2 regions of the Paenibacillus sp. cl141a genome follow, and region 1 is predicted to be linked to the other one. Evidence: a T-box and tRNA genes for the amino acid it is inferred to sense, from the RefSeq annotation. Region 1 holds a T-box; the other holds one or more tRNA genes.
The links. The T-box of region 1 lies ahead of BMX45_RS15655 (arginine--tRNA ligase). A T-box ahead of a tRNA ligase gene usually reads a tRNA of that ligase, here a tRNA-Arg.

Region 1 (6,093 bases):
ACTTCTGGTCCGGTACCATACCTGTAAGAGCGTTTTCCCCTCAATTAACGGCCCCTGGGTCCGTTAAGGCAGCGCAGCGCGGTGCATCACCCCATCCCATGACTCCCTCCACATTCCGCGAACAGTCCGGATCCTCTACCTCCAAGCACTAACCCGCTCCGATTTCTTCACGAATATGGAGGACAAAGCCCGCGTTCGCGCGGTCAGGAGCATTTTTCTGCCTTCCGGCATACGGGTGTAGACCAGCTCCGCCGGACCGATATGCTTGCGCCACAGCCGGGCAAAGCGTTCCGCATGCTCTTTTCGACGTCCGACTTTCTCCGGCACAGCATGGTAATCCCGCCTAGTCGCAAACCAGCCGCGCGAGTCGCGGTACAAAAGATAACGCGGGTTCTCGATCGGGTCCAGCACCTGCTGCAGCGAATTCAGGGAAAGCGTTTTTTCCTGGGTGGTTCCGTCCTTCAGCCAACACAAGACGGCTCCTCCTTCTTCCTCCGCTCTCAACCGGTGAAGGCTTGGCTCGGTTTCGACCAGCTCCATATCGTATAGCGACGTATACACGACCAGAGCCACTTCTCGAATGCTCCGCTCCAGCGATTGATGACGCATTACCATTTTAACGGCTGTAGATATCCATGGACTGGATACGATCAAGGCAATGGCGGCCGAGAACAGCAGGCTGAACCGGGCGGTGCCACCAGATGCAATTGACGATTCTTCAGATGATGGTCAAGCCCGTGGAGCACGCGCTTCTGATAGGAGCGCCAAGGATAGCGAAACGACAGGTTGCTCGGAAAAAGCTTCATTGGCTCCTCCAGTTTAGCTGCACTCCCTTTTTCATTGGATTGGTTAAAATGCTGTTCTTTCACCCAAAGATAGGCTGCTTTTCGAAAATATTATACTCGCGATTATCGCGGACTCAGCTGTGCCGATCCATGACATTACCGCAGCTGCATATGAATAAGCGGAAACGGCTTTCCGGAACCGTCGAGCTCCGAACGGCCGATCTGTACGAATCCGTATTTTTTATAAAAAGCGTGGGCCTTGGGATTCTGCTCATTCACATCCACTTGAAGTCCGGGCCCCTTCAGCCGTTCGGCATGCCGGATCAATTTCGTTCCCGTCCCTTGGCCGTGGTGCAGGGGATCCACAAACAGCATCTCGATTTTGGAGCCGTCCAGTCCGATAAATCCAATCGCTTCCTGTTCCGTATTCAAGCACATCCAGATCTCCACGGACCTCAGTGCCCCGCTTTGCATCATGCCATAATAGAACCGGATATCTTCCTCCGTCAGAAAATCATGCGTTTGGGATACGGCACGAAGCCATAATTCCACCAGCTGATCATGGTAAGCTTCTGTATAAGCCGCGATATGATGTGTCATTTTTCATCCAACCCTTTCCAAGTCGTTCAATCCTTTGAACACTCATGAGATCCTTCAAATTGCTCTATACTATTATAAAGGAATCCGGTACATTAATCAGAGACTTTATCTTGTCAAAAAGGAGAGGTACGCATGCCATTATGGCTTGTATACGCATTGCTGTCGGCAGTCACTGCGGCACTTGTGGCCATTTTTGGAAAAATAGGCCTGCAAAACATCGATGCCAATTCGGCAACGGCCATTCGCTCCGTCATTATGGCCCTGTTTCTGCTGGGGGTCGTAGGAGTTCAGGGGAAATTCTCGGAGCTCGGAGAAATTCTGGTTCAGAAAAAGGCACTCAGCTTTATTGTGCTCAGCGGTATCGCTGGCGCATTGTCCTGGCTATTTTATTTTCTTGCGTTAAAATACGGCAAAGTATCGCAGGTAGGTCCTATCGATAAACTGAGCGTGGTCATTGCCGTGATCCTGGCCTTTGTGTTTCTGGGTGAGAAAATATCCTGGATTAACGCAGCCGGCGTTGCACTCATTGCCGTTGGTGCGCTTCTTGTTGCCGTTAAATAGTCCTCTACATAAACCGCTGACACAGCGGCTTTTTGTTTTTCATCTTATTATCTAAAACTATAACTCTTATCAAGTTTATATATTTCTAATTATAAGCGGATCATGTCACAATGAGGATAAATCATGCGTGGAGGGGTGTTGTTATGTCAGAGCAAGTATGGAAACCTTACGATTACGATCGACAGTTATCGTTTGTATCTGCTTATGGAAAAGGAGCGGCAGAGCTGCTGTCGCCTCAACCGGGAGAACGGATTCTCGATCTGGGCTGCGGAACCGGCGACTTGACTCACGAAATTTCCAAATCGGGCGCACATGTAACCGGCATGGATTATGCCAGCGAGATGATTGAGCGGGCCAAAAGCAAATATCCTGGACTTCCGTTCCTAACCGGGGATGGCGAGAACTTCGAAACCGAAACGCCATACGATGCCGTCTTCTCAAACGCGGCCCTGCACTGGATGAAGGATGCTGAAAGCGTGATACGCTCCGTTCATCGAGCCCTTAAGCCCGGCGGCCGATTCGTTGCCGAGTTCGGAGGGAAAGGGAATATAGACGGCATCTACCAAGCCTTGAAAACCGTGTTCGCCGATCATTATGGAATCGATGCGGACGCCCGGAATCCGTGGTATTTTCCTAGTCTTGGGCAGTATGCCAGCCTGCTTGAAGCCCAAGGGTTCCGCGTGCATCTCGCCCATCATTTCGACCGTCCCACGCGATTGTCCGAAGGCAAGGACGGCATAAAGCATTGGCTGTTGCATTTTGGCGATTGCTTTTTTGCCGGATTCTCGGCTGAGGCGAAGGACGAAGCGATCGCTAGCATCAGCCAAGCTGCTCAATCGACGCTATGGCAAGAGGATGCTTTCTACGCGGATTACCGGCGCCTGCGAGTATTTGCAGAAAAGATTTAGCCATTGGGGGGTTGCTTTTCTAAATAGAATGGTTATAATATGAAAAAACTTGAGAATATTATTTTCGTTGATTGGGAGAGTAACTGCACTTGACTTTAGTCCAAGCGAGCCGGGAGGGTGGAAACCGGTACAAAGTCGGCCGTGAAGCGGACCCAGGAGATGGCCTTCCGAAGCAGCATGCTGTAGGGAGCCCCGGCTTACGCCGTTATCGTATGAAGGTGGTTAGACCCTTGCGGGGTTTAACAACAAGAGTGGTACCGCGAGCACAAGTCCTCGTCTCTTTAGGAGATGAGGGCTTTTTTGATTTTCTGAGTCGTTTTATTTTTAAAGGGGGATTTACCGTGTTAAGTCATCAGATTATTTCGAGCCTTCAACAAGCCGTGAACCAGGTCTGCGAAGCCTACGGCACCAAACTGCCGGAGTCCACTCCGATCCGGATCGAGCAGCCTGCCAACATGGAGCATGGGGATTACGCAACCAACGTTGCGATGCAGCTTGCTAAGGTGCTACGCAAGGCTCCCCTGCAAATCGCCGAGCTGATCCAAGCCGAGCTCGAGCAGGACGCATCCTACAAACAGCTCGTCCGCTCGACTGAGATTGTCGCTCCGGGCTTTATGAATCTGCGCATCGATTGGGAGTATTGGGCGAGCCACCATTTTGAACTCCCCCCGGCAGCTAACGAAAAGATCGTCATTGAGCACACGTCCATCAACCCGAATAAGTCCGCCCATATCGGCCATCTTCGAAATTCCTGTATTGGCGATACGCTTGTGAGATTGATGAGGAAGCTGGGTTACGAGGTCGAGGTGCATAATTATATCGACGACCTGGGCAATCAGCTGGCGGATACGGTGGTCGGCTTGCTCCACACGCCGCTGACGAAGGAGCATGCCCGGTTCGGCGATTACTGCTGGGACGTGTATTCAAGCACCAATAAAGCCTACGAAAGGGAACCGGGGCTGGTTCAGCATCGGACCGAGGTTCTGCACGCATTGGAAGAGGGCAATCAGAACCTTTCCTGGATTGGACTGCTCGTTGCCGAGCGAATCGTTAAGGAGCATCTTGAGGAGATGAAGCAGTTCGGCATTGAATACGATCTGCTTGTATGGGAGAGCAGCATTGTTAGGGAGGGGTTCTGGGCGTCGGCGTTCGAACTGTTGAAGAATACCCCGCTTTTCCATCAGGAAACCGAGGGTAAACTTGCAGGCTGCTGGGTGCTCAAGCAATCAGGAACCGAAGCCGGAGACGAGGCGGAGTCGGACCACAGCATCGATAAAGTGCTGGTGCGCTCCAATGGCATCCTGACATACACCGCCAAGGACATCGCCTACCACTTGTGGAAATACGGCGTGCTTTCCAATGATTTTGTATATAAAAAATTCACCGACGAGGTTTGGACGACGAGCTCGCACGGCGAGGAGCGTTCTTACGGCAAAGCGGACATGGTCATCAACGTCATTGATTACAGGCAGCAGTACCCGCAGGCGATGGTGAAGCAGGCTTTGGAAGGCCTGGGCTTCCAACAAGAGGCTGAGAAACTGCGCCATGTCAGTTACGGCGTCGTCTCGTTAAGCCCTTCCGCTGCAGCGGATCTCGGCATCGATACTTCCGACGGCAAGGCATCCTATGCGATGTCCGGACGTCAGGGAATCGGGATCAAAATCACCGAGCTTATTCATCAAGTAGCCAAGGTCATCGAGGACACCCGATCCGATAAAAACGGTTTGTCCAGCCATGCGATCGCAACCGCCTCCATCCGTTACTACCTGCTTCGCTTTGCACTGCAAACCGAGGTGGTGTTCGATCTGAAGCAGGCCACTGAAATATCGGGGAATACGGGGGTGTATTTGCTCTATTCCTACGCGCGTGCACTCAGCGTGCTTAATAAAGCTCAAGAAGCCGAGGTTACGCCGTCTGTGCCTGCCCGGTTCCCTGCTATGGAAAAAGCGGAACATGCGCTGCTGCGGCATATCAGCACCTGGCATGATACCTTATATGCCGCCGGACGGGATCTATCTCCTAGTGCCATTTGCAACTTCACCTATGAGCTGTGCTCCCTGTTCAACAATTTTTACTCGGCATGCCCGATTCTGAAGGCAGCGGAGGAAGTACTCCAATTCCGTGTATGGCTCACTTTCTTATTCAAGAACACCCTTGGCGAAGCGCTGGAGGTGCTGGGTTTGCCTACGCCGAGCCGGATGTAAATTCACTCTGAAGAACTCAGCGTTTCTTGCTTTATAAAAAAGCCACCGTACTATTGTGTTGATCAAGTACGGTGGCTATCTTATTTTATTGCAATCCTCTGACAGTCAATCTGACCTGTACGCCGTCTGCCGCCGGCTCTTCCTGAAGGGTCCAGTTGACAGCCAGCGCTTCCTTCAAGCGAGCCAACTGCTCCTCCTGGAGCTTCAATCCTTCGATAATGCCCTCGCCCACGCTAAAATCAGATTCCGAGCTGATGCGGAAGGCTTCCTCCAGCCAGATCTTCAACCCGTTGCGGGTATTAAACGTAATTTGATACCCCTCGCTAACGGCCTTCTCCAGATCTTCCCCATGCTCTTTTGCGTAAGAGAATAATTCCTCATAGTGAAAATGGCCGTTATTGGCGATTTGGAATCTTTCTGCCTCACCTGAGCGCACAGCCTCCAGCAGATCGGAAGAAGTCAGTCCCGATTTTCTGGCATGCTCCAATAGAATGGCGGTATTCTGTGATATTTTAGTAAGCTGCATGCTCGATGCCTCCTCGATAGGGTTCGTAAAATATTTTTTCTTCTATTATAAGACCAAATGGCTAGGATGTCAGACTCTTCTCAAAACATAAGCTGTATTCGCTCCCGATATATTCGCCAAACGGTTCAATCTGAGCATACCCCAGCTTCTTGTAAAAATGAACGGATTCCTTCTGCGGTTCGCCTGTTTCCAGGCGCGAGAAACGATAGCCCCGCGTCTTCGCTTGCTCTTCCAGAAAGAGCAGGATCCGGGAAGCTACTCCCCTATTTCGATACGGGACATCCACGAAAAACCGTTTAATTTCAACCGATTCTGCATCCAGCGGCCGGATGGCTCCGCAGCCGACAGGCTGGCCATCATGGTAAGCCACCACGAATAGCATTTCTCTTACTTTGGGATCGGCCAGATCCAGCCCGAATATGCCTTCCGCCGGGTATAACGTCGATAAGTAATCGTCCAGCTTCGCGATGAGCTCCTGAAGATCCTTGTGAGTCTCTCTTACCAATGTC
Region 2 (23,858 bases), on a different contig from region 1:
GGGTAACCTTAATTTCAATGAGACCCTCCGGCTCCTGCATCGGCCCGATTCCGTGCAGGATGGCATTCTCCACGAGCGGCTGCAGGGAGAGCTTGGGCACAAGCGCATAGAGGATGTCCTCATCATACGCAAAGGTCACGTCAAAACGGTGATTATAACGCACCTGCTGAATATGGACATAGGCCTGCACCAGCTCGATCTCATCCTTCAGGTGCACCAGATCCTTCTCCGTATTCAGGCTCGCCTCCAGCAGCTTGCCCAGAGACAGGGTGATATTCGTGATATCCTCATTCCCGTGACGAATGGCACTCCACTTGACCGTATTGAGCGTGTTGAGCAGAAAATGCGGGTTCATCTGAGCCAGCAGCATATGAAAATGCACCGCTTCCTTCTGCCTTTCCTCGGCCTTCAATCGCTGAATCAGCATATCCATGTCGTTGAGCATGGAATTGAACGTCTGCGTCAGTTCCAGAATCTCGCCCCGGAACTTATGCTCCGGCAGCCGGATTTTCAGATTGTTGCGGACAACGGCCTTCATCTTATTCTGCAAATGGGATAACGGCCGGGTAATCGTGGCGGCAATAATGAAGGTCATGATGAGAAAAGCGCCGGTCAGCAGGAAAAAGGTCATGAAATATTGACGCTTCAGCTCCTCGATCTCGTTAAAGAGCACCGTCAGCGGAATCCGGTTCACGATATACCAATCCAGCGATTCCACGTAAATGTAATTCACCAGGGTGTTGGAGGCTTTATCGATAAAATACTTCTGCCTGGGCTCGGCCGCAATCCTGGCTTTCACCTCGCCGGTCAGACTGCTGTTCAAGATCGATTGGGATACGTTCGCGCCATCGCTTGTAATCAAATAATATTCCTGGCGCAGCGTCGACTGCTTCAATACCGATTGAAACCAGAAGGAGTAGTCGATGCTGATCCGGGCCATGCCGTACGGCTTGTTGCGGGGAGTTTCCATGTACGCGTACAGCGATAGCAGGTAAGGACTCGTCGAGATATCCCGCAGCACGTAGTTCGCATCGCTCGAAACCCAATGATACGACACGCCCTCCATCTGTTCCCTATCAAAGCCAGGGTTGTCCCGCAGCTTCCTGTAATCGAGCGCCTCCCTGGGAGAATAAGAAGTGTAAGCGTTGCCATGAAAATCGAGAATCGTGAAGTAGACCGACGGATTATACAAGAAGAAGCTGTTGTTCAAATTTTTGAACTTTTCCTCCATCAGGTTTTTGTTCTCGAGTCCCTGCCGCTGTCCGGGATGGGTCAGCACGGAGGCCACCGTTGAATCCTGCTCCAGAAATATCAGCGTTTTGAAGGCTACGCTCAACTGATCCTCCAGCGTTCGGTACATCTGCTCCAGCTGGCTGTGGCTCTGCTGGCTGATTTTCTCCTGAACCAAGGTTTCGATCCGCTGGTAGTTGTACAAATTCAAAATGCCGAAAGGCAGCAGTATGACCAGAACGAACGCGGCAAACAGACGGTATTTCAGCTTGTGTGGAAACAGGGATCGTATTCGGTTCAGCACCCTCCCGCACTCTCCTTTTCGCTTGCTTGTTCTTCAATTATATCAGCACCGGTTCGCTTGAGAACGGCAATGCCTGAAATTGCATGGATATGTGCGGTCGATGCCCGGGGCAGACGGTGTGAATGTGTAGATTTGTTCTATTTTATCAGACAAAAAAGACCAAACTCTCCGTAAGAGAGCTTGGTCTTCATCTACTGCATCATCACATTTCGTGCTCAAGCGCGTTAACGATCACGCCCGCTAACGATGAGGTCAGCCATTCCCGATCATGCTTGTTGCGTTTGATATCCAATTTAAAAAACTTACTTTCCCATCAGCATTTCAAAGCAATTTAACAGCAGCACATAGGTCTGCTCGAAGGTGAGCTCGCCTTTCGGGTTGAACTGATTCTTGGCCATGCCGTTCATTAAAGAGAGATCTATCGCTTGGTATACTTGTTCCTTCGCCCATGGCGAGATGCTGCTATCGTCCGCGAAACGAGAAACCGAAGCGGATCCGGTTGATGCCGGTCTGCCTTTCAATTCATTCGTCTTGGCATACACCTGAAGGATCAGCGCGGCAGCCTGTTCTCTGGTGATGGTCGCTCGCGGAGAGAAGGATTGCGGCGATGTCCCGTTGATGATACCGTTTTGGCTTGCCCACGTCACGGTCCAATCATCGACGTCCTTAAACGGGGTCTTAACGTCGATGACGTCCATATAAAGATCCTGTCCCAGCATGGTCTCGATCATATGTACCGCCATCTCCGTAAACTCCGCTCTGGTGATCGGCTGCTGGTAAGATCGGTCAAACGGCCAGCCGATAATGCCATTCGCTTTGGCCTTCATGTAATCCGCTTGAGCCCAGTTACTTACTTTGCCATCAGCCGGACCATCATTCACGTTAACGTAGACCCGGCTTCTCGACCCCAGATAATCATTGGCAGAGATCCATGTCGATCCCTTGCCTACCGCTTTGACCTTGCCGTTTGCATCAATCTCCACGATCCGGTTATCTCCGCTTTTGAACGTATTGCCGCTGGTTTGCAGCCCGTCGGTGAGACCCATTTGAAGGGTTTCCCCCTTTTGAAGCTGAATATCGTAGCGGGCCAACAAACCAGGCATCATTTTGAAAAACGTCGTGTTGAACTCAACCTGTGCTGCGCTTCCGGATGCGGTATATAGACCCGTGATCTGAACGGTGAAGACATCGTCCGGCGCAAAATCGCCTATGCCGTCAGGCCTAAAAATGACGGCAAACGGCACGCCGTAATAGCTGGTCTGTACATTGAAATATTTGCCCGATTTATCGTTGTCGCTTTTGTCAAAGCTCCACTCTTTCCCGTCCCTGACACGGGTCAATTTCACTTGAATCTGGTCCGTTCTTATCCGGTCATACTTTTGCGGGTTCAACGACACCGACCATGGATCGTTTGTCTTAAAAACCTCTTCCGGAAAATATCCTGCAGACGGCCAGGCGATGTAATCATACTGAACTTCGGAAGCTGGGCGGCCCTTGTCCATCGCGTACATCGACGCATAGGCAACGTTGTTGGCTGTATGTACCATACCGAACATGGTCTGTTTCATCTCCGGATTGATGATCCACCGGCGGTGTCCGACGCGATCGATATTCGTAGCCCCGCTATCCGCCATATACCCAAGGACATTGTCATAAAAGGTCGGGCTGCCCCCGTAAAGGTTGCTTGTCTTCGCTCCTTCCTTCGCTGAAGCGTACAGCGAATCGTCCATGCCGGCCGGCATGGTTGGATAATGGCTCAGCTTTTGATGCAGGGCGTTTACAAGCGCTGCCGCCTGCTGCTGCCCTGCAAGCGAAGAGTTGGCTGTCACGTCATCAGGCAGGCCGGATAGGTATCTTACAAAATTGACGGCGTGAAGGCCGTCCTCGATGTATTCCGGTTTTATCGTCCCAGCCTTATAGGGTACGGCGACGCTTGGCGATTCCATGTAAATTCGTTCTGGCCCCATGTAGGATGTGCCTGTATCCATGGGTTTGTACTGCTGCCATTTATTCAGGATATCCTGCTTCGTTCGATCTCCCGTCAGCTGCTGAACGTCAGCTGCATGGGCATCGGGGGCCGATAAGACTGCTGCGATCAGCATAGCCGCAGGCAGAATCAGCCATTTTCTCGATCGTTGGAGTGATCGTTTCATAGATTCAAGCCACCTTACTTCTCGTATTTTTCCTATAACTTCTGTCTTCATCATTATAACGGCAAATATAGGAAACTTGTACTATAAAAAGATAGGCTTGTAGATCTAATAGAGTATTCCGGTCTCGATCTCTCCTTCTCCCACACCCAAAAGCCCCGCTCATGTGATATCACAGAGCTGGGCTCTTCTTTGCACTCCTATGAGATACTCCACAAGTGGCTGCACGCCTCCTCCCCTGCTCAGGTGCGTATATCGGTGGAGGAGCAGCGCGTTCGCCTTTAAAATCGGGAAGCTTCCTTAGCCTGTTCCATTCCAGCTTCCCGATTTTAACAGCGACCGGAGACGATATACGCACCGCCCCACGGCACGATAACAGAGTGTGCAGCCATTCGATCTCTCCTCCTCCCACACCCAAAAGCCCGGCTCATGTGACCTAACATGAGCCAGACTTTCTTCTTTGCATTCCTACGAGATGCCCCCAAGAGGCTGCACACCTCTTCCCCGCTCAGGTGCGTATATCGATGGAGGAGCAGCGCGTTCGCCTTTAAAATCGGGAGGCTTCCTTAAACCTATTTCATTCCTGCTTCCCGATTTTAACAGCGACCGGAACCGATATACGCACCGTCCCACAGCACGATAACAGAGTGCGCCGCCCTTCCCTTTCTCCCCCTCCCACACCCAAAAGCCCAGCTCATGTGACCTAACATGAGCTGGGCTTTCTTTGCACTCCTACGAGATGCCCCCAAGAGGCTCCACACCTCTCCCCTGCTCAGGTGCGTATATCGGGTGGAGGAGCAACGCGTTCGCCTTTAAAATCGGGAGGCTTCCTTAAACCTATTTCATTCCTGCTTCCCGATTTTAACAGCGACCGGAACCGATATACGCACCGCCCCTCAGCTCCCAATCCAAGGTGCAGCCTCTCCCTCCCCCCGACATCCCTAAAACCAATGCAAAAAAGCCCAGCTCCCTCAAAAGCAGGAGCTGGGCTTTCTCTTATTTCAATTATTTTTGCTTCAGGTTGTAGAACGACTTCAAGCCGTTGTATTGAGCAAGCTCGCCCAATTGGTCTTCGATGCGAAGCAATTGGTTGTATTTCGCCACACGGTCGGTACGGGAAGGAGCACCCGTTTTGATTTGACCCGCGTTAGTAGCCACCGCGATATCAGCGATGGTGCTGTCCTCGGACTCACCGGAACGGTGGGAGATGACAGCCGTGTATCCTGCGCGTTTTGCCATTTCGATCGCATCGAAAGTTTCAGTCAATGTACCGATTTGGTTTACTTTGATCAGGATGGAGTTACCGATACCCTCGTTGATGCCTTTTTCCAGACGCTCCGTGTTCGTAACGAACAGGTCGTCACCCACGAGTTGAATTTTGTTGCCCAATTTCTCGGTGAGCAATTTCCAACCTTCCCAATCGTCCTCGGAGCATCCGTCTTCGATGGTTACGATCGGGTATTTGTCTACCCAAGAAGCGAGCAGGTCAACGAATTCTGCCGGCGTGAAGGATTTGCCTTCGCCTTCCAGAACATACTTGCCGTCTTTGAAGAACTCGGTGGAAGCAACGTCCATACCCAGCAATACATCTTCGCCTGGCTTGTAGCCGGCTTTTTCGATCGCTTCGATGATGGAAGACAGTGCATCTTCGTTGGACGTGAAGTTAGGAGCGAAGCCGCCTTCGTCACCAACCGCCGTGTTCAGGCCTTTGCCCTTCAGAACGGATTTCAGGTTGTGGAAGATTTCAGCGCCCATGCGAAGAGCTTCTTTGAAGCTAGGTGCGCCAACAGGCAATACCATGAATTCTTGTACGTCCACGTTGTTGTCCGCGTGAGCGCCACCGTTCACGATGTTCATCATAGGTACTGGAAGTTGTTTGGCGTTGAATCCGCCAAGGTATACATACAGCGGAAGATCCAAAGCATCAGCAGCAGCGCGAGCTACAGCCATGGATACGGCCAAGATGGCGTTCGCACCCAATTTGCCTTTGTTTGGCGTACCGTCCAAAGCAATCATCAGCTTGTCGATGCCGAGCTGGTCCAGAGCGTCCATGCCGATCACTTCAGGAGCGATGATTTCGTTCACGTTCTCAACGGCTTTCAGAACGCCTTTGCCCAGGTAACGGGATTTGTCGTCGTCGCGAAGCTCAACCGCTTCGTGAACGCCAGTGGAAGCACCGGATGGAACGATAGCGCGACCGATTGCACCGGATTCCAGGTATACTTCAACCTCTACGGTTGGATTGCCGCGGGAGTCAAGGACTTCGCGTGCATATACATCAGAAATAATAGTCATGTGTATAGTCTCCTTTGAAATGTTATGTTTATGTTCCATTATGAACTACTTATTTACGTGCTGCAATCATGGAGGTTCCCGTCATCTCGTCAGGCTTCGGCAGCCCCATCAGATCAAGAATCGTTGGCGCGATGTCGGCCAGAATACCGCCTTCACGCAGCGATACGTTCTCATCCGTTACGATGAACGGAACCGGGTTCGTGGTATGAGCGGTGAATGGACGGCCATTCTCATCGAATACCATGTCCGCATTTCCGTGGTCAGCCGTAATGATAACCACGCCGCCTTTGGCAAGAACGGCATCCACCACTTTGCCAACGCACTCATCGGTGGTTTCTACCGCTTTAACGGTAGGCTCCAGCATACCGGAGTGACCAACCATGTCCGGGTTCGCGAAATTCAAGATGATCGCGTCATGCTTATCCGCTTCGATTTCTCTCACGCAAGCATCCGCCACCTCATAGGCGCTCATCTCCGGCTTCAGATCGTACGTCGCCACCTTCGGCGAGTTGATCAATACGCGCGTTTCGCCTGGAAGCTCAACATCGCGTCCGCCGCTGAAGAAGAACGTCACGTGCGGGTACTTCTCCGTTTCCGCAATGCGAAGCTGCTTCTTGTTGTGCTGAACCAGCACTTCGCCCAGCGTGTTGTCCAGATCCTTCGGCTTGTAGGCGACGAAGCCTTCCACCGTCTCGCTGAACAGCGTCAAGCAGACAAAATGCAAGCTTTGCGGGAACTTCGGTCCGCGATCGAAACCACGGAAATCTTTGTTCGTGAACACTTGGGACAGCTGGATCGCACGGTCAGGGCGATAGTTCAGGAAGATGACGGAATCTCCGCTCTCCACCAGGCTTACCGGCTCTCCCGCGCCATTCACCATGACGGTCGGCTCTACGAATTCATCATAAACCGATTTCTCGTAGGATTCGGTGATGGCTTTCAGCGGATCCGTATATTTAGGGCCTTCGCCGTACACCATCGCACGGTATGCCTTCTCGACGCGGTCCCAACGCTTGTCGCGGTCCATTGCGTAGTAACGACCGGAAAGCGTAGCGATTTGGCCAACGCCCACTTCCTCAATCTTCGCAATCAGATCCTTAACGAACTGCCTGCCGCTGTCCGGTGCCACGTCGCGTCCATCCATGAAACCATGGATGTATACGTCATGGAAATCTTCCTTCTTGCAAAGATCCAGCATCGCAAACATGTGCTCAATGTGACTGTGAACGCCACCGTCGGATACCAGCCCGTACAGATGCAGCTTCTTGTTGTTGTTCTTGGCAGCGCGAACGGCTTCCACAAGCGTTTCATTCTCGAAGAATTCTCCTTCGCGAATCGACTTCGTGATGCGGGTCAAATCCTGATACACGATCCGGCCTGCGCCGATGTTCAAGTGACCCACTTCGGAGTTCCCCATTTGACCTTCCGGCAAGCCTACGGCTTCGCCGCAAGCGGTCAACGTGGTGTTCGGATATTGCTTCAAATACCGGTCGTAGTTAGGCTTGTTCGCTTGAGCGACCGCATTGCCCACCTCGGTGTTGCGAAGCCCGAAACCGTCCATAATGATCAGAGCTACGGGTTTTGGAGCAGACATTTACTTCGCCCCCTCAACGAGTGCGATGTAGGAAGCCGGTTGTAGACTTGCACCACCAACGAGCGCGCCGTCGATGTCGCTTTGTCCCATATACTCCGCTACATTTTCAGGCTTCACGCTGCCGCCGTATTGAATGCGAACTTGGTCTGCAACGGTTTCGCCGTACAGGCCTTTAACGAGTTCGCGAATATAGGCGATGACTTCATTCGCATCCTCTGCCGTGGAGGATTTGCCCGTTCCGATTGCCCAGATTGGCTCGTAAGCAATAACGACATGAACCGCTTGATCAGCAGGAACACCTGCGAACGCTGCTTCCGTTTGTACTTTGCACACGTCTTTGGTTTGGCCGGCTTCGCGTTCTTCCAGCTTCTCGCCAACGCATACGATCGGAAGAAGACCATGACGGAATGCCGCATGTACCTTCTTGTTCACGATCTCATCGGTTTCAGCAAAATACTGACGGCGCTCGGAATGTCCAATAATGACGTAGTCCACGCCCAGGTCTTTCAGCATCAAGCCGCTGATTTCACCCGTAAAGGCGCCATTGTCTTCGAAATGAAGATTTTGTGCACCGATTTTGATGTTCGTGCCCTTTGCCGCTTCAACCAATGCAGGAAGATTGGTAAACGGCGCGCAGATCACGCTTTCCACGCCTTCTACTTCCGCTTTGCCTTTCACATCTTCAATAAATGAAGTTGCTTCCGGAACAGTTTTGAACATTTTCCAGTTACCAGCTATGATAGGTGTTCTCACACGATTCACTCCTTTATTCCCCCGAAGATTCTCCAGGGTCCAAACTTCATCCACTTGCTATCCAATGTAGTTCCTCATTCTATTTATCGTTCAGTGCCACAACACCAGGAAGTGCTTTGCCTTCCATGAACTCAAGAGATGCGCCGCCGCCTGTCGAGATGTGATCCATCTTGTCGGCAAGGCCGAATTTTTCCGCTGCTGCAGCCGAGTCGCCGCCGCCGATAATCGTGTAAGCTTCCGTTTCCGCACAGGCCTGTGCCACTTCACGAGTACCGTTGCTGAACGGAGCGATTTCGAATACGCCCATAGGACCGTTCCACACGACAAGTTTGGAGTTCTTGATCACTTCTGCATACTTGGCGCGAGTCTTAGGACCGATGTCAACGCCTTCCCAATCGGCTGGGATGCCGTCGATATCAACGACCTTGGTATTCGCGTCTGCGCTGAATTCGTCCGTAACGACGATATCTTCCGGCAGGTAGAAGTTTTTGCCCAGCTCTTTGGCCTTCTCGATGAAACCGAGTGCCACATCAAGCTTCTCTTTATCAAGCAGAGATTGACCGATTTCATGGCCTTGAGCTTTGAAGAACGTGTAAGCAAGTCCACCGCCGATGATGACATTGTCAGCAAGCGTAAGCAGGTTGTCGATCACGTCGATTTTGTCCTTAACCTTCGATCCACCGATGATGGCGGTAAAAGGACGGTCCGGATTCGAAAGGGCTTTGCCGAGAACGGACAGCTCTTTCTCCATCAACAATCCCGATACGGCCGGAAGATGATGAGCAATCCCCTCTGTCGAAGCGTGCGCACGGTGAGCAGCACCAAACGCGTCGTTCACGAACAGATCGGCCAGCTCAGCGAATTGCTTCGCAAGTTCCGGATCATTCTTCTCTTCACCAGGGTAAAAACGAACATTTTCAAGCACGAGCACATCGCCGTTCTGCAGCTTCTCGACTTGAGTTTTAACGGCTTCTCCTACCGCTTCATCCGCTTTGGCTACCGGTTTGCCGAGCAGTTCCGACAGACGCTGACTTGCCGGAGTCAGGCGCAAAGATTCTACGACCTCTCCTTTGGGACGACCCATGTGGCTGGCCAGGATGACTTTTGCTCCTTGCTCCACCAGATACTTAATCGTCGGCAAAGTCTCGCGAATACGAGTGTCGTCTGTAATTTTACCATCTTCGAGCGGTACATTGAAATCGACGCGGACAAACACCCGTTTGCCGCTTACTTCTACATCACGTACACTTTTCTTGTTCATCTCCACGTTCCTCCTAAGAAAACTATTCTCCTCACCGACAGCATGCAGTTGCTCTCGTATCTCTCTCTATCGTCTAACCAGCGCCCGGATTCTTATCTATTCTTCCCAGTGCTCTGGCATGAAAACAAGGAAAAACCATGAACCAAAGAGGAGACCCGTGAACGGAACTCCTCTTCGGTTGAATGGCTAGATCAATTACAGACCTTTGCTTGCGATGTAAGCAGCGAGGTCAACGACACGGTTGGAGTAGCCCCACTCGTTGTCATACCAAGAAACAACTTTCACCATGTTGTCGCCAACTACCATAGTGGAGAGCGAATCGATAGTGGAAGAAGCTGGATCGCCATTGTAGTCGCTGGATACAAGCGGCTCTTCGGAGTAGTTCAAGATGCCTTTCAGCGGGCCTTCAGCAGCTGCTTTCAGAGCTCCGTTAACATCTTCAAGGGTTACGTTTTTGGAGAGCTCTACTACGAGGTCCGTTACGGAAACGTTCTTCGTAGGTACACGCATAGAGTTACCGTTCAATTTGCCTTTCAATTGTGGCAGAACGAGGCTAACCGCTTTAGCAGCACCTGTTGTGGAAGGAATGATGTTTTCAGCAGCTGCACGAGCACGACGCAGGTCTTTGTGCGGCAGATCAAGCACTTGCTGGTCATTTGTGTAGGAGTGAATTGTAGTCATCAATCCTTTAACGATACCAAAGTTCTCGTCAAGAACTTTTGCAAAAGGAGCCAAGCAGTTCGTCGTACAAGAAGCATTGGAGATGATGGTGTGGCTAGCAGCATCGTATTTGTCTTCGTTAACGCCCATAACGATGGTGATATCTTCGTCAGTAGCTGGAGCGGAGATGATAACTTTCTTAGCGCCGCCTTTCAAGTGAGCGGAAGCTTTGTCTTTCGCTGTGAAAATACCAGTGGATTCAACAACGATTTCAACGCCGTACTCAGCCCAAGGCAATGCTTCAGGGTTACGCTCAGCGAATACTTTCACTTCGCGGCCGTTTACAACGAGTGCGCCTTCTTTAGCTTCAACAGTTGCATTCAGTCTGCCATGAGTGGTGTCATATTTCAAAAGGTGTGCCAGCGTTTTTACGTCCGTCAAATCGTTGATTGCCACGATTTCAACTTCGCTGTTGTTCAGCGCAGCGCGGAATACGTTACGTCCAATACGTCCAAAACCGTTAATACCTACTTTAACCATGAGTAGTTCCCTCCATATTTGTAAAATTTATATATTCAAGATTGGCCGTTAAGCCAATCAAGACAACAAAAACGAAAAATCAGTTGTACGCCCGCGGACTCAGATGCCGGCGTCAATTTCCTTCTCGACTTCCAATGCCGCGGCTTCATCCGTAACGAGAATGTCCTCGTGTCCGAATTTCAGCACCGCATGGATCGCTTTGCCCTTGCCTTGCCCTCCAGCAATGCCGATGATGGTCTCCGTCCGCATAATATCCTCAAGCCGGAGTCCAAGGGTAAGCATTTTGTGGACAACTTCCCCATCTTCGCTGAAATAATAGCCGAAGGATTCCGCGATCGCGCCATCTGCCTGCAAGTTCCGGATAGAGCCTTCATCCAGCTTGCGCCGTCTGGCCATCTCCATGGCATCTCCGATGCCGTGAATAATGACGCGGCTGCGCCTGATCACATCCACGATCTCCTGGATGTGCTGATCCTGAACCAACGATTGATAAGCATCCTCGCTGAGCAGATCCGGCACATGAAGCAATCGGTACTCAGCCCCAACGCGCTTAGCCATTTTGGAAGCAATGGTGTTCGCTTGAATCTCCATGCTCTCCCCGAGGCCGCCTCGCGCCGGCACAAACCAAGTGCTCGTCAACGGTTCGCCGCCAGGCAAAGAGGACATCTGCTCTGCCACTTCGGCGAGCGTGGAGCCGCCTGTTACGGCAATCGTATCTCCATCCTGGACAAAGTTAAGCAGCGTTCTTGCTCCGGCCCGGCCAAGCTCACGTTTGACTTCCGGAGATGACTCGCTGTCACCGGGAATAATGACCACTTTACGAAGCCCGTAAGCCTGACGAATCTTCTCTTCCAGTTCAACCAGTCCGAACAACTCATTCATGACCGGTTCCAACTCCTCCAGCAAGCATATCCCTGTGCCGCTGATCCGCATGCCGAGCGTTTCAATCTCGATCAGCCCTTGCGCTTTCAGAAGATCAGTCTCTGCTCTGAGAACACGCTCGGTCATTGATAGCGATGAAGCCAGTGTTCTTCGGCCAACAATGCCGGACAACTTGATCTGATGAAGGATGGTATACCTTCGTTTAAGAGTATCCATCAGATCCGGCAGAAGTTGCTCTTGTATTTCTAATAGGTTACGCATGCATTCCACTCCTGCAAACTTCGTCTCGGCTCTCCTACCTGGTCGTAAAATGTCCCAGTTAAACTTTTTAAGTCCCACCCTTATTCTAACCAATAATCATGCCGGTTGCAAGTGTCCGAAAGTATATTTCTCTACCCCAGGCATTCTTATTCATTATGGCCAACTACCGGCTTGTCTATATAATAGGAACAAAGTTTTGTCCGCTATTGTATTTTTGAAATAGATGCGGTATAATCAACTTCGTTGCTGATTTTTGTGCGCCCGTGGTCCAATGGATATGACGTAGGCCTCCGGAGCCTGAGATCGAGGTTCGATTCCTCGCGGGCGCGCCATTATAACATTTATTCTCTATACTGATTACCCTAAAGTGCCCATAACGGCTCTTTTTTTTACTCAATAGTTTGACTTTCTTTGACTTTTTGATTTAAATTGTTTATCATGTGGGTAATACGGTAACAGTATTTATATGAGGTACTTAAGAGGAGGTTTTCCACGTGAGTTTTATACCTATGGTCGTTGAACAAAGCAACCGCGGTGAGCGGGCGTACGACATCTATTCCAGATTGCTGAAAGACCGCATTATCTTCCTCGGCTCCGACGTAAATGACGTGGTCGCCAATTCCATCATTGCCCAAATGCTGTTCTTGTCGGCTGAGGATCCCGAGAAGGATATTCATCTTTACATCAACAGCCCTGGCGGTTCCATTACCGCAGGTATGGCGATATTCGATACGATGCAGTTCATCAAGCCGGACGTCTCGACGATCTGTGTCGGCATGGCTGCTTCCATGGGCGCATTCCTGCTTAACGCAGGCGCCAAAGGCAAACGCTACGGTCTCCCTAACAGCGAGATCATGATTCACCAGCCGCTCGGCGGCGCACAAGGTCAAGCCACGGATATTGAAATCCGTGCCCGCCGCATTCTGAAAATGCGCGACAAGCTGAACCGCATCCTGTCCGAACGCACCGGCCAACCGCTGGAGCGCATCGAGAAGGACACTGATCGCGACTACTTCATGACGGCTGACGAAGCCAAAGAGTATGGCCTGATCGATCAAGTACTGGAAAACACACCACCGCAAGGCTTATAAAAGAAATGAAGTAAAGGGCAGGCACCGATATCCGGTACCTGCCCTTTCTTATCCTCTGGATTCATTGAAAACTTCGAGTACTAAATAGTGAGAATATCCTCTCCGGTCGCTGTTGAAATCGGGAAACTTGAATGAATTGAAACAGGTTGTTTCCCGATTTCAAAGGCGAACGCGTTGCTCCTCCAAGGATACTCTCACTTCGGTACGATTTTTTCAATAAAACATAAAGACGGTAAGGCCATCCCCCTCCTAAAAGGCCTGCCTTAACTTGAGAGGAGGGGGAAAAGGGCACGCCTCTTGAGATACACAAAAAATCCCCTTGATCATAGGGCAGGAGTATATGCTCCACACTCAATTGATCAGGGGATTTTCGTAACTCGTTCCAGCACAGTGTTACATCAGGACAGCATCATGTTTCTAGACAAGCTATAGTATGAAATTTAATGATTACAGTTTACACAAACCGCTTATCATATACTCTTACTTCCACTGTTTCAGCTGCAACTCAAACTCAGGAAATCCATAGGCATAGGCGGTGTACTCATAAAGCTGGAAGTACAGCACCGCCGCGTTATCCTTCACGTAGAAGTCGGCATCGGCAGGCACTCCCTCAAAACCGCCGAGATAACCTCCCTCTTTCTTCATCTTGCTCAGCACAAGGTTGTTCAGCTTCTGCTTGTTCTTGCCCTGCATGTTGATGAAATCGCCCAGCTTCATTTGCTTGCCGTCCTTCAAGGAGAACGTGAAGCTTTTACGGAAAGTCATGCCATGGGCACCGCCGGTGTACGAATAATCGTACGCCGTAATGCTCAGGATGTCGTTCTGGTTGTAATGGACCACGAAGTCACCGCTGAATTCGTAAGGGAAACTGGATTCCGACGGCGGGAATTCCTCGGCGTTTCCTTCCGCACCGGTGATGACGCCGGACGCATTTTCTTTCAACACTTTGTTGATTTCGGCTTGGACCTCCGCATTATCGAGTCCGCTGATTACAGGATAATTCACAACAGCGTCTACGCCCTGAATATTCTTCTTGAGCGCAACCGATTTAATGCTAATGTCATTCAGCTTCTTCTTTGTCATGCTCAGTGTTTTCAAGGAAGGATTCCATTGTCCCTGAACGCCCATGTATTCGCTGATCGTTTTGAACGGCAGATACAGACGTCCATTGATGATCTGTCCGCCCGGCTCGCCGGCATACGAACCGTTCACCAGAATGCCGATTTCGTTTGCAGCATACACGGCGGCGCTCAGCTTGTTATAGCCGTTACCCAGTGTATACATGCGGTTTTTGGAATCATATTTAAGAGGCATCCCCAGACCATCCCGCAAAGCGGTCGCCGGCACATAAGTTACCCCATGCAGCACAAGACCTTTTTGTGACAAGGTTTTGCCGTTCCATTTCAATACAACTTCATTCTTCGACGTCTTTTGGCTGGCGGAAACGGGTGCTTTAGCGGCGCTTGCATCGATGACCTGTCCGCTCAAACCAAGACTGCCAAGCAGGACACTAGTTGCAATTAATGATGCACATACACGAAATTTAGGATTCATATCAGAATTCCACCTTTGTTAAATTAAGTTTCCGTTAGTTGTTAATCTATTACCCTTAATCATTATAAGGAAAGCTTTCAATGTATTGGTAACAAACTGAATGACAATTTTGACTCCATGCCATAGGACCTACACATTCTCATGATTCTTTCCGAACGAACGCTGCTGCGCTAAGAAACACATCGAACAAGAGAGCACCTGAACCCGCAAGCAGCAGTAATTTACCGCCTTGGACAACGTAGCAAGAAGAATCAAACCGATGCCAGCGAGTGCACTGTGAATGCTCGTCAGCAGCAGATGCAGCGCGCTTTTCCCGAAAAAATTCAGAAATATAACAGCAGCGATCCCTGCAACAATCAAAGCAATAACCCCCATGCTCGTCAGATCACTCAAGCAGCTTCTTCCTTTCAGGGATACCTCATTTATAAAAAACGGGGCTAAACGGTGTACAACCTCCTTATATATAACAACGAAAAGGATCCTGAAGTTGTAGTGGAATTCCTGAAAATCGGCCAATTCTTCCCATTTTGGGACTAATGTCTCATTCTACTCTGCAAAAAAAAGAGCCCATCCCCTTAGGGGACAGGCTTCCTTATTACAATAATATGAAGAACCGAAGCTTATACTAACGACCGCTCTTCAATTCGGTCCATAAACGATCGTAGACGGAGAGCGAGTCACCGACGTTATCGAGCCACTCGGTACGGCCCAGTTCCTCTTCCGTCAGGTTGATCATCGTATTGGCGCGGTATTCCTCGCTATGGAATTCCATCGCTTTCGTGTTCGGATTGCTGTATCCGATAAATTCATAGTTTTTGGCGCTGACTTCAGGCTCCATCATGAAGTTGATGAATTTCTCGGCCAATTCCTTATTCTTCGCACCTTTAGGAATCGCGTAGTTGTCCGAGAATATGGTCGCTCCTTCTTCAGGCACCACGTACGCCACATCCGGATTCTCCGCCGCGATGAACGCCGCGTCTCCGGACCAAACCGTGGCAATCCAGCCTTCCTCCTGAATCATCTTCTGCTTAATATTGTCCGTATCAAACGCAAGGACATTCGGCAGCAGTGTCTTCAGCTCATCGGATGCAGCCGTGATTTCCGCCTCATCCGTGCTGCTGTTGGATTTCCCTTGCTTTTTCAGCGCCATGCCGATCATTTCCCGGTTGTCGTCCAGAAGCAGGACTTTGCCCTTGTATTCCGGATTCCAAAGGTTTTCCCAGCTGTTGATTTCGTCCTTCACATACTTCTTGTTATATGCAATTCCCGTTACGCCGGACGTGTAAACGATTGAATATTTATTGCCCGGGTCATAAGACGGATCTTTGAACGTATCCGTAATATTGACGAAGTTCGGAATATTATTCATGTCAAGCGGCTCAAGCAGCTCCGATTCGATCATCGTTTTGACCATATAATCGGACGGCTGAATGAGGTCGTAACCGCTGCCGCCAGCCTTGATCTTAGCCAGCAGGTCTTCATTGTTAGCGTAGTTGTCGTAGGTCACCTTCACGTCGAACTTCTCCTCAAAGTCCTTCAGCACCTCGGGATCGAAGTTATCCGCCCAGCTGTAAATATGAAGCGTCTCCTTATCCGAGCCGCAACCGGCCAGCAGTCCTACAGACAATACCGCAACCATGCCTGCCGTCAGCAGGCGGGTCCATCTTGATTTTTTCAATTCAATATCTCCTCTCTTTCCACTTGCATGTTTTCATTTTATTTCGAAAAAAGCGTTTCTATCGCTTAGATCGGTAATGTTTTGTGTTTCTTCTGCCCATTGCCGCGGTTAAGAATATATTGGGCTAACAGGATCAGCGTGATGCTGACTAGGATGAGCAGCGTGCACAGCGCGTTGATCTCTGGCGAGATGCCGCGCTTCACCTGAGCGTATATATAGATCGGCAATGTTGTTGAGCTTGGGCCGGCGACGAAAAAGCTGACCATAAAATCGTCCAGCGACAGCGTGAAAGCAATCAATGCGCCGGAGATAATGCCCGGTGCAATCTGCGGCAGCGTGACGTGCCGGAACGTTTGCCAAGGCGTGGCGCCCAAATCCTGGGCAGCCTCATCCAACTGTTTGCCCATCCCCGACAGTCGGGCGGTTACCACGACATAGACATACGACAGGCTAAACGTAATATGGGCGATGATCACCGTTGTCTTGCCAAGCGGCATGTTCAGTTGACTGAACAGCACCAGCAGCGACAGCCCCATAATAATATCCGGAATGATGACCGGCAGATACAGGAGGCCATTCATGCCGCTACGGCCCTTACGGCCCATATTCCGGAGCGAGAGCGCCGCTGCGGTCCCGAGCAAGGTCGAAACGATCGTCGAGATGACGGCCACCGTCAAACTGTTCATCAGCGCTTCCATCACGTGCCGATTCTGGAATAGCGACACATACCAATCCATCGTAAAGCCTTCCCAATTGCCGCTAAGCCGCGTATCGTTAAAGGAATAGATGATAATCATGACGATGGGTACATAGATGAAAGCCATCATAAGGAAAGAGTGAATCCCGAGCAGCGGGTGATTCTTCTTTTTCACTTATCTCCCCTCCCCTACGCGTTGATGGCGGGCTTGCATCGCCCGGTTAAAGAGCAGGATCAGCACCAGGGACGTAATCACAAAAATGACCGATAACGCCGCTCCAAAGGGCCAGTTGCGCGCACCCAGGAACTGCTGCTGAATGATATTGCTGATCATGGAGGACTTGGCGCCGCCCAAAATATCCGTGACGACAAACATCCCAGAAGTCGATACGTAGACCAGAACCGCACCCGTCATGATGCCGGACTTGCTCTGAGGCAAGGTAATATGCCGAAATGCCTTCCATCTAGAAGCGCCAAGATCGCTGGCCGCATCCAGCAGACGTTTGTCCATCTGCTCCAAGGCCACGTAAATCGGCAGCACCATGAACGGAATGAAGTTATACACCATCCCAAGCAGTACGGCTCCGTACGTATACAGCATTTGAATCGGCTCGTCGATCCATCCAACCCACATCAGCAAGCTGTTTACCACGCCTTGCGTCCGGAGCAGCAGAACCCATGCATAGGTTCGGATCAAAAAGTTGATCCAGAACGGAACCGTGATCAGAATCAATCCCCAGGTTTGGATACGCGGGGAAGCGTTGGCTATATAATAGGCCAAAGGATAGCTGACTAACAAGCAGATCACCGTAGTCAGCAGCGACAGTACCAAGGTATCCCAGTAGATGCCCAAATATAATGGATCAAAAAAAGTCTTGTATCCTTCCAGACTGAAGGAAAACACGACATTCCCGAGCGAATCCCGCGAGAGAAAGGAAATGCCGACCACGATCAGCATCGGAACGATCAGGAACAGGGATAACCACAGCAGCACCGGAGTCAACAGGAACCTTGATTTCCTCATGGCCCGATGTTCACCTCATCCTTGGCGTTCCAGTTCACCCCAACCCGTTCGCCAACCTCCCACGGATGGTCATCCGAGATATCGAGGGCAATCGTGACCTTCATCGGCTCATCGTCCAATTGGACCAGAAGCTTATGAACGCTGCCGAGGTACTGCACATCCTCAATCACGCCGCTCTTCTTGGCACCCGATTCCCGCTGGGGAATGAGTTTCTCCGGTCGTACGGCAAAAAGCCCCTCAGGCGAGGAGAAGACGTTATTCTCCCCTACAAACGTGGCGGCAAACAGCGTTTGCGGTCTCGCATAGATCTCGCGAGGAGTGCCGATTTGCTCCACCCGTCCATGGTTCATGATGACGATCCGGTCGGACAGCATCATGGCCTCCTCTTGGTCGTGCGTTACGTATACAAACGTTATGCCGAGCGTCCGCTGCAAATGCTTGAGCTCGGACTGCAGGTTCTTCCGCAGTTGCAAATCCAGCGCGCCGAGCGGTTCATCCAGCAGCAGCACCTTCGGCTTGTTGGCGATGGCGCGGGCGATGGCCACGCGCTGCTGCTGTCCGCCGGACAACTGGTGCGGGAAGCGTTCCCGCAAGGCGGTCAGCTGCGTCATCGCAACAGCCTCGTCCACGCGCTCCTTGATGAGCTGGCGCGGCATTTTTTTCATTTTCAATCCAAACGCGATATTGTCTTCTACGGTCATATGCGGAAACAGAGCATAGTGTTGGAATACCAAATTCAAATCCCGCTTGTTCGCAGGCATTTCCGTCACATTCTGACCCGCCAGCCATACCTGTCCTTCGGTCGGCTGCTCGAATCCTGCTATCATCCGGAGAATCGTCGTTTTGCCGCAGCCGCTGGGGCCCAGCAAAGTCAGGAATTCCCCTTCTTTAATGGAGAGCGACAGCGGATGCACGACCGCTTGTCCCTGAAAATGCTTCTCGATCTGGACAAGTTCAATCACATGCATCAACCCCTTCTTCAAAATGTGACCTGTTCGTTTCCATGTGTACATCCTATTACCAGTATGCACAAAAACGTTCTCCACTAAGAAGAAACGGTCCTACTGCCTGTTGTGCTCAGGTTGGCAGAATCCGTTTCTTAAGGGTGGATGCGGTTAGAAGTCTCTACTAAGAAAAAAAAGCCATATCCATGGGTATGGCTTTAAACGTTAGATCAAAGTTCAGTTTTTCGCATATTCACTATACCTCGTTTTCCCTCTATACACAACACTTTTCTGTGTATTTCGACAGGGGAAGGGCCGGATATGGCACCGGAAAATGGTATTTCATTTTTTTAAATGACATGCGAAAAAACCGTTCGCCCGATAAAGACCGGAATGAACGGTTTTTTCGCATGCTGCGTCGATTACAGCGAACTATTTCAGCTGGTATTGCACGTACAGCTGTGTCGTGATTTTGATCTCGCCCGGCTTCACGGAGGTGTTTGCGCCCGCGTCCGCTGCCGTAGACTGAGCCTCCATCGCCATTTTTTGGAGGCCATAGATGGTATCTACGCCAACGGAGCCTTCCACAATGTTCAGCACGATACCCAGCTGACGCTTGGACGCCTTCGCCATCGCTTGTGCCTTCAGGTCTGCATTCGCCATCGCCTTATCAATCACTTGAGCCTCGAACGCATCGCGGTTCTCTACCGAGAAACGGGCGTTGCCAATGGAATTGGCGCCGGCTTCGGATGCTGCATCCAGCAGATCCCCGACTTTGCTCAGGTCACGAAGCGTAACTTCCAGGGAATGATAGGCAGAGTAATTTTTCACTTTACGTCCATTCTCATCGGAGTACGTATAGTTAGGCTGTACATAGAACTGCTCGGTTTTGATATCCTTGTCGTCGATCTTCCAGGTTTCTTTCAACAGCTTCGTAATCTTATCCATTTTCTGCGCATTGCTCTTCTGCGCAGATTTTGCGGTTTCCGCATATGATTCAGCCCCGATGGAAAGATAAACGATATCTGGCTTCACTGAGATCTCGCCTTTACCAAGTACGGTCAGAAGATTTTGCTGTGCTGCCTCCGCCGCGTGCACCTCGGTTGCTCCGCTCAACCCGACCCAAGCCGTGCTGCCAGTCAGCAGTGCGCCTGCAATCATGATGGAACCTACTTGTTTGACCCATCTTTTCATCTTTGTCAGCCTCCTTCGATATTGGCATCGCTGCCATGCTTGCCTTACCCTTCTAACGTGAGGGCATTGGTAAATGTTGCATCCGAAATTCAATTAATTTATATAACAAGTAAACAGCCTTAGTCCAGTTAAGGACTAAGGCTGCCTAGTAACTAAATACACTTTTGATTAACAAATATTTAATATTGAACCATTAAGGTATTACTTTTCCAGTTATAAGTAATTGCCAGGAGAAATTATATCCCGTTCCATCTCCTCTATTTATCGTTGCATTAAGTTTAAGCCCCAGCTGTGTATTGAGCCCCCCTTCGAGAACATCTACCCAACCCTTATCCTTTAAATTAATTAAATTAGTCTCACCAGGAGTGTAGCCTATGGCGACTTCTCTTTGTTCCTGAGTTTGAGCGTAACCATTAATTCCAGGACCCCATTGCAAGACTGTTCCATTAATAGAATGAACCGAAACCCTGCCATTTGGATTTTCAATTATGTCATATCGATAGTAAATTTTATCCAGTCCAATAAAGGTCATTCCATCTTTTGTAGTAGTGTGATAATGAAGCCGTATAGTAAGCTTAACTCTGCCTGCAGGATCAAGCTTAGAACCGCCGTAATCATAAACAGCTAATGGTTCAATGGTAACGTCCGAAACATATTGTTGCATAACCTCCCCTGTTTCTGGATTTTGCAACTCTCTATAAAGAAATGTCTCATTCTCGGTAACCTTCCCATCTCCATAAGCATTACCAGTGACTCCATTTTGCAATAGAGTATTGTCTCCCTGAATTAGTGAAGTAACATCGATTGGACTGTCAACTATTGAACTTTTGTCTTCAGTATTATATTGTTTTATAACTTGATAACCATCTGGTACTTCAACATCTAATAGTGAGTTGTTACCATTATTCTCCGCTGCGCTCACCATCTCTGTTAAAGAGGATATGATCAATATACAGACCAGCGACAAGCACAACATCTTGCTCTTTATTCCGTTCATTAAATCTACCTCCATTACCATTAAATATATTTTAAACCCTCCTAAAAGTTACCATTTATACATTTCAAAGTCAATACTTATATTGTTTTTTTAGAATATTTTATGCAAATAATAAAGTCAAAGAAAACAACGTAGACCCTTAGTTTAATTCTATTCTATTATGAAACCTTAACTGTTACACCGCATTTCACTATGTAAAAAAGTACAAGTTAGCAATCAAGCATTAATTTCTATATAATTCGCGAATCCCGAGATTATAATTGGTAATTACTAATACTACATTTAGTTCTTAACAATAGTAGTCCACTACTTGAACCCCCATTCATTTACTAGGTCAACTTTGTTCGCAACTTGTAGAATTACCTAGACAAAAAGTATCATCCAGGCAAGAGGATTCGCTTCATTTGATATCTGGCTAACGGAGCAAGAGAAATTGCCACGAAACATGAATAATGCCCTCCGGACTTCCAAATGGAAGGGAAGGGCTGCAAAGTTTTTTTCGTTATTTGAGCTTTCGGAACTATTTCCGTATTTCATTTCTTAGGATTAATTATGAAGTGCACAGAACACTCCCTATCAAACCCTTCCAATTCTTGAAAGAATCGAAACCCAAAAATCCTCTTTATTCCAACTTATCTACGATCACTGCTTCGTATCGCCGGAACTCTTGTATGGCACCACCACGGTAAATGCCGATCCCTTCCCCGGCTCCGATTGGACCGTTATTCTCCCTTGGTGGATATCCACGATCCGCTTCACGATCGACAACCCAAGCCCGCTGCCGCCAGCCGCGCGATTACGCGATTTGTCTGCTTTGTAGAAGCGCTCGAAGATATGCAGCTGATCCGAGTCCGACATCCCGACACCCGTATCGGTCATGGTAACCTCGGCTCCTCCTTCACCTGCTTTCAGCACAATGGTGATCATGCCGTCTTCGGGCGTGAACTTGATGCTGTTGTGCAGCAAGTTGGTCCACACTTGACTCAGCAGATCCTCCGTCGCCTCAATCTCGACCTCGGCGAGATCCAGATCCACCTGAATCCGCTTCGCCAGCCACTGCGGCTCATGCGCCAATACGACTGCGCGCAGCTGCCCGTCGAGTCGGTAACGGGCCCTTTCGAAGGCGGGCTGCTCTCCTTCCAAAGACGACAGCTTCAACAGATTGTCACTCAGCTGCGACAAGCGGCGGCCCTCTCCCTCGATGATCTCCAGGTAATGGGCTCTCTTCTCCTCGGTGAGACGCGGATTTCGGAGCGCCCTTGCAAATCCCCGAATCGAAGTAAGCGGGGATTGGATTTCATGGGACACGTTGGAGATGAAATCCTGCCGCATCGTCTCCATGCGCCCCAGCTCGCCGGCCATGTCGTTAATGCCGGAGGCAATCATCCTGAACTCCCCGCGCCATTGTTGCTCATCCATCTTCACACTGAAGTCCCCCTGGGAGATCCGGCGCATGGCATCCGTAATGGAATTCAGCATGGCCATTTGCCGGTGCTTGAAGAACATGCCCACGACCAGCATGAACAGGAAGAAGATCATGACGCCGACAAACAAGTCGATCAGCTGGACGGCATAATCCCATGGCGGCGTTCCCGTCCAGTTGTAAACAAACCGCGTTGCGTAGGTCGCCGCCGTCCATGACGCCCCCAAGACCGCGAAGATCAGGATGGTCTGAAGCGTTTCCCGAACGATTTTCCACAAGATTTTGAGCGGTCTATTCATCAGCTCTCACCTGCCTCCAGGCGATACCCCAGACCGCGTACCGTTCGAATCCTGAACCGGTACTTCTCCTCCGGGAACCGTTCCCGCAGGCGATTCACATGAACGTCCAGCGTGCGTTCGTTCCCTTCAAAGTCATACCCCCATATATCCTCGATCAGCCGGTCGCGCGTCAGCGTGCTCCCCGGATAACTGGCAAGCTTGAAGAGCAGCTCAAACTCCTTTAACGGCAAGGTAAAAACCTCATCGCCGGCTTTGGCCTCATAGGTTTTTCGGTTCATCTGCAGGTTCCCGATCGTGACCGTCTGCGATGCGGCTACCTGATATCGCTTCAGCAGCGCTTTGACGCGTACGACAAGCTCCGCGGGCTCAAAAGGCTTCACGAGATAATCGTCCGTGCCCAGCTCAAAACCCTTCACGATCTGTCTCGTCTCCCCTTTTGCCGTCAGCATCAACACCGGAATGCCGGTATTCCTCCGAATCTCCCGGCAGAGCTCCCATCCGTCCATATTGGGCATCATGATATCCATCACGACCAGATCGACCGAAGCTTGCTCCATCACGGACAGGGCCTCGACGCCATCCGAAGCCTCCATCACCTCTTCCATCCCCGCCTCCTCCAGGAACACCTTGATGAGTTCGCGGATGTTCGGATCATCGTCCACAACCAATATTTTTGCCATGATGGCCCCCCTTCCTTCTACGGCTCTACAAGCTGCCTTTAAGCCTCGATTGCCTCATTCATCTGCAGCTGCTGAACGGCAAACTCCCTGTACATATCATGCTGCCCGATCAATTCATCATGCGTTCCCCGGCCCGTCACCGTTCCTTTTTCTATAAATATGATCTGATCGGCCCCCACCACCGTGGATAACCGGTGCGCGATAATAATCGTCGTCCGTCCAGCCATGAGGTTCTTGAGCGCCTTCTGCACCTCGATCTCGGAACGGCTGTCGAGACTGGAGGTGGCTTCGTCCAGCATCAGGATCTTGGGATCCCGCAGCAGAGCCCTGGCGATGGCAATCCGCTG

Region 2: it encodes a tRNA-Arg, which carries the amino acid that the T-box ahead of BMX45_RS15655 (arginine--tRNA ligase) is inferred to sense. The anticodon was not compared.

What each region holds. Positions count from the first base shown of each region.
Region 1 covers NZ_FNZO01000005.1:57,402-63,494, forward strand. The annotation lists gene BMX45_RS15635 (hypothetical protein) at 136-609, opposite strand; gene BMX45_RS15640 (GNAT family N-acetyltransferase) at 942-1,385, opposite strand; gene BMX45_RS15645 (EamA family transporter) at 1,518-1,946, shown strand; gene BMX45_RS15650 (class I SAM-dependent methyltransferase) at 2,090-2,854, shown strand; T-box leader at 2,913-3,138, shown strand; gene BMX45_RS15655 (arginine--tRNA ligase) at 3,196-5,058, shown strand; gene BMX45_RS15660 (hypothetical protein) at 5,144-5,584, opposite strand; gene BMX45_RS15665 (GNAT family N-acetyltransferase) at 5,646-6,093, opposite strand, start outside.
Region 2 covers NZ_FNZO01000004.1:533,123-556,980, forward strand. The annotation lists gene BMX45_RS14990 (sensor histidine kinase) at 1-1,534, opposite strand, end outside; gene BMX45_RS14995 (S-layer homology domain-containing protein) at 1,837-3,687, opposite strand; gene eno (phosphopyruvate hydratase) at 4,690-5,979, opposite strand; gene gpmI (2,3-bisphosphoglycerate-independent phosphoglycerate mutase) at 6,029-7,573, opposite strand; gene tpiA (triose-phosphate isomerase) at 7,574-8,326, opposite strand; gene pgk (phosphoglycerate kinase) at 8,406-9,587, opposite strand; gene gap (type I glyceraldehyde-3-phosphate dehydrogenase) at 9,783-10,787, opposite strand; gene BMX45_RS15025 (sugar-binding transcriptional regulator) at 10,887-11,930, opposite strand; tRNA gene BMX45_RS15030 (tRNA-Arg) at 12,188-12,262, shown strand; gene clpP (ATP-dependent Clp endopeptidase proteolytic subunit ClpP) at 12,425-13,021, shown strand; gene BMX45_RS15040 (PdaC/SigV domain-containing protein) at 13,502-14,575, opposite strand; gene BMX45_RS15045 (hypothetical protein) at 14,705-14,968, opposite strand; gene BMX45_RS15050 (ABC transporter substrate-binding protein) at 15,201-16,253, opposite strand; gene BMX45_RS15055 (ABC transporter permease) at 16,319-17,080, opposite strand; gene BMX45_RS15060 (ABC transporter permease) at 17,126-17,974, opposite strand; gene BMX45_RS15065 (ABC transporter ATP-binding protein) at 17,971-18,942, opposite strand; gene BMX45_RS15070 (SIMPL domain-containing protein) at 19,351-20,112, opposite strand; gene BMX45_RS15075 (hypothetical protein) at 20,306-21,109, opposite strand; gene BMX45_RS15080 (sensor histidine kinase) at 21,752-22,831, opposite strand; gene BMX45_RS15085 (response regulator transcription factor) at 22,831-23,511, opposite strand; gene BMX45_RS15090 (ABC transporter ATP-binding protein) at 23,550-23,858, opposite strand, start outside.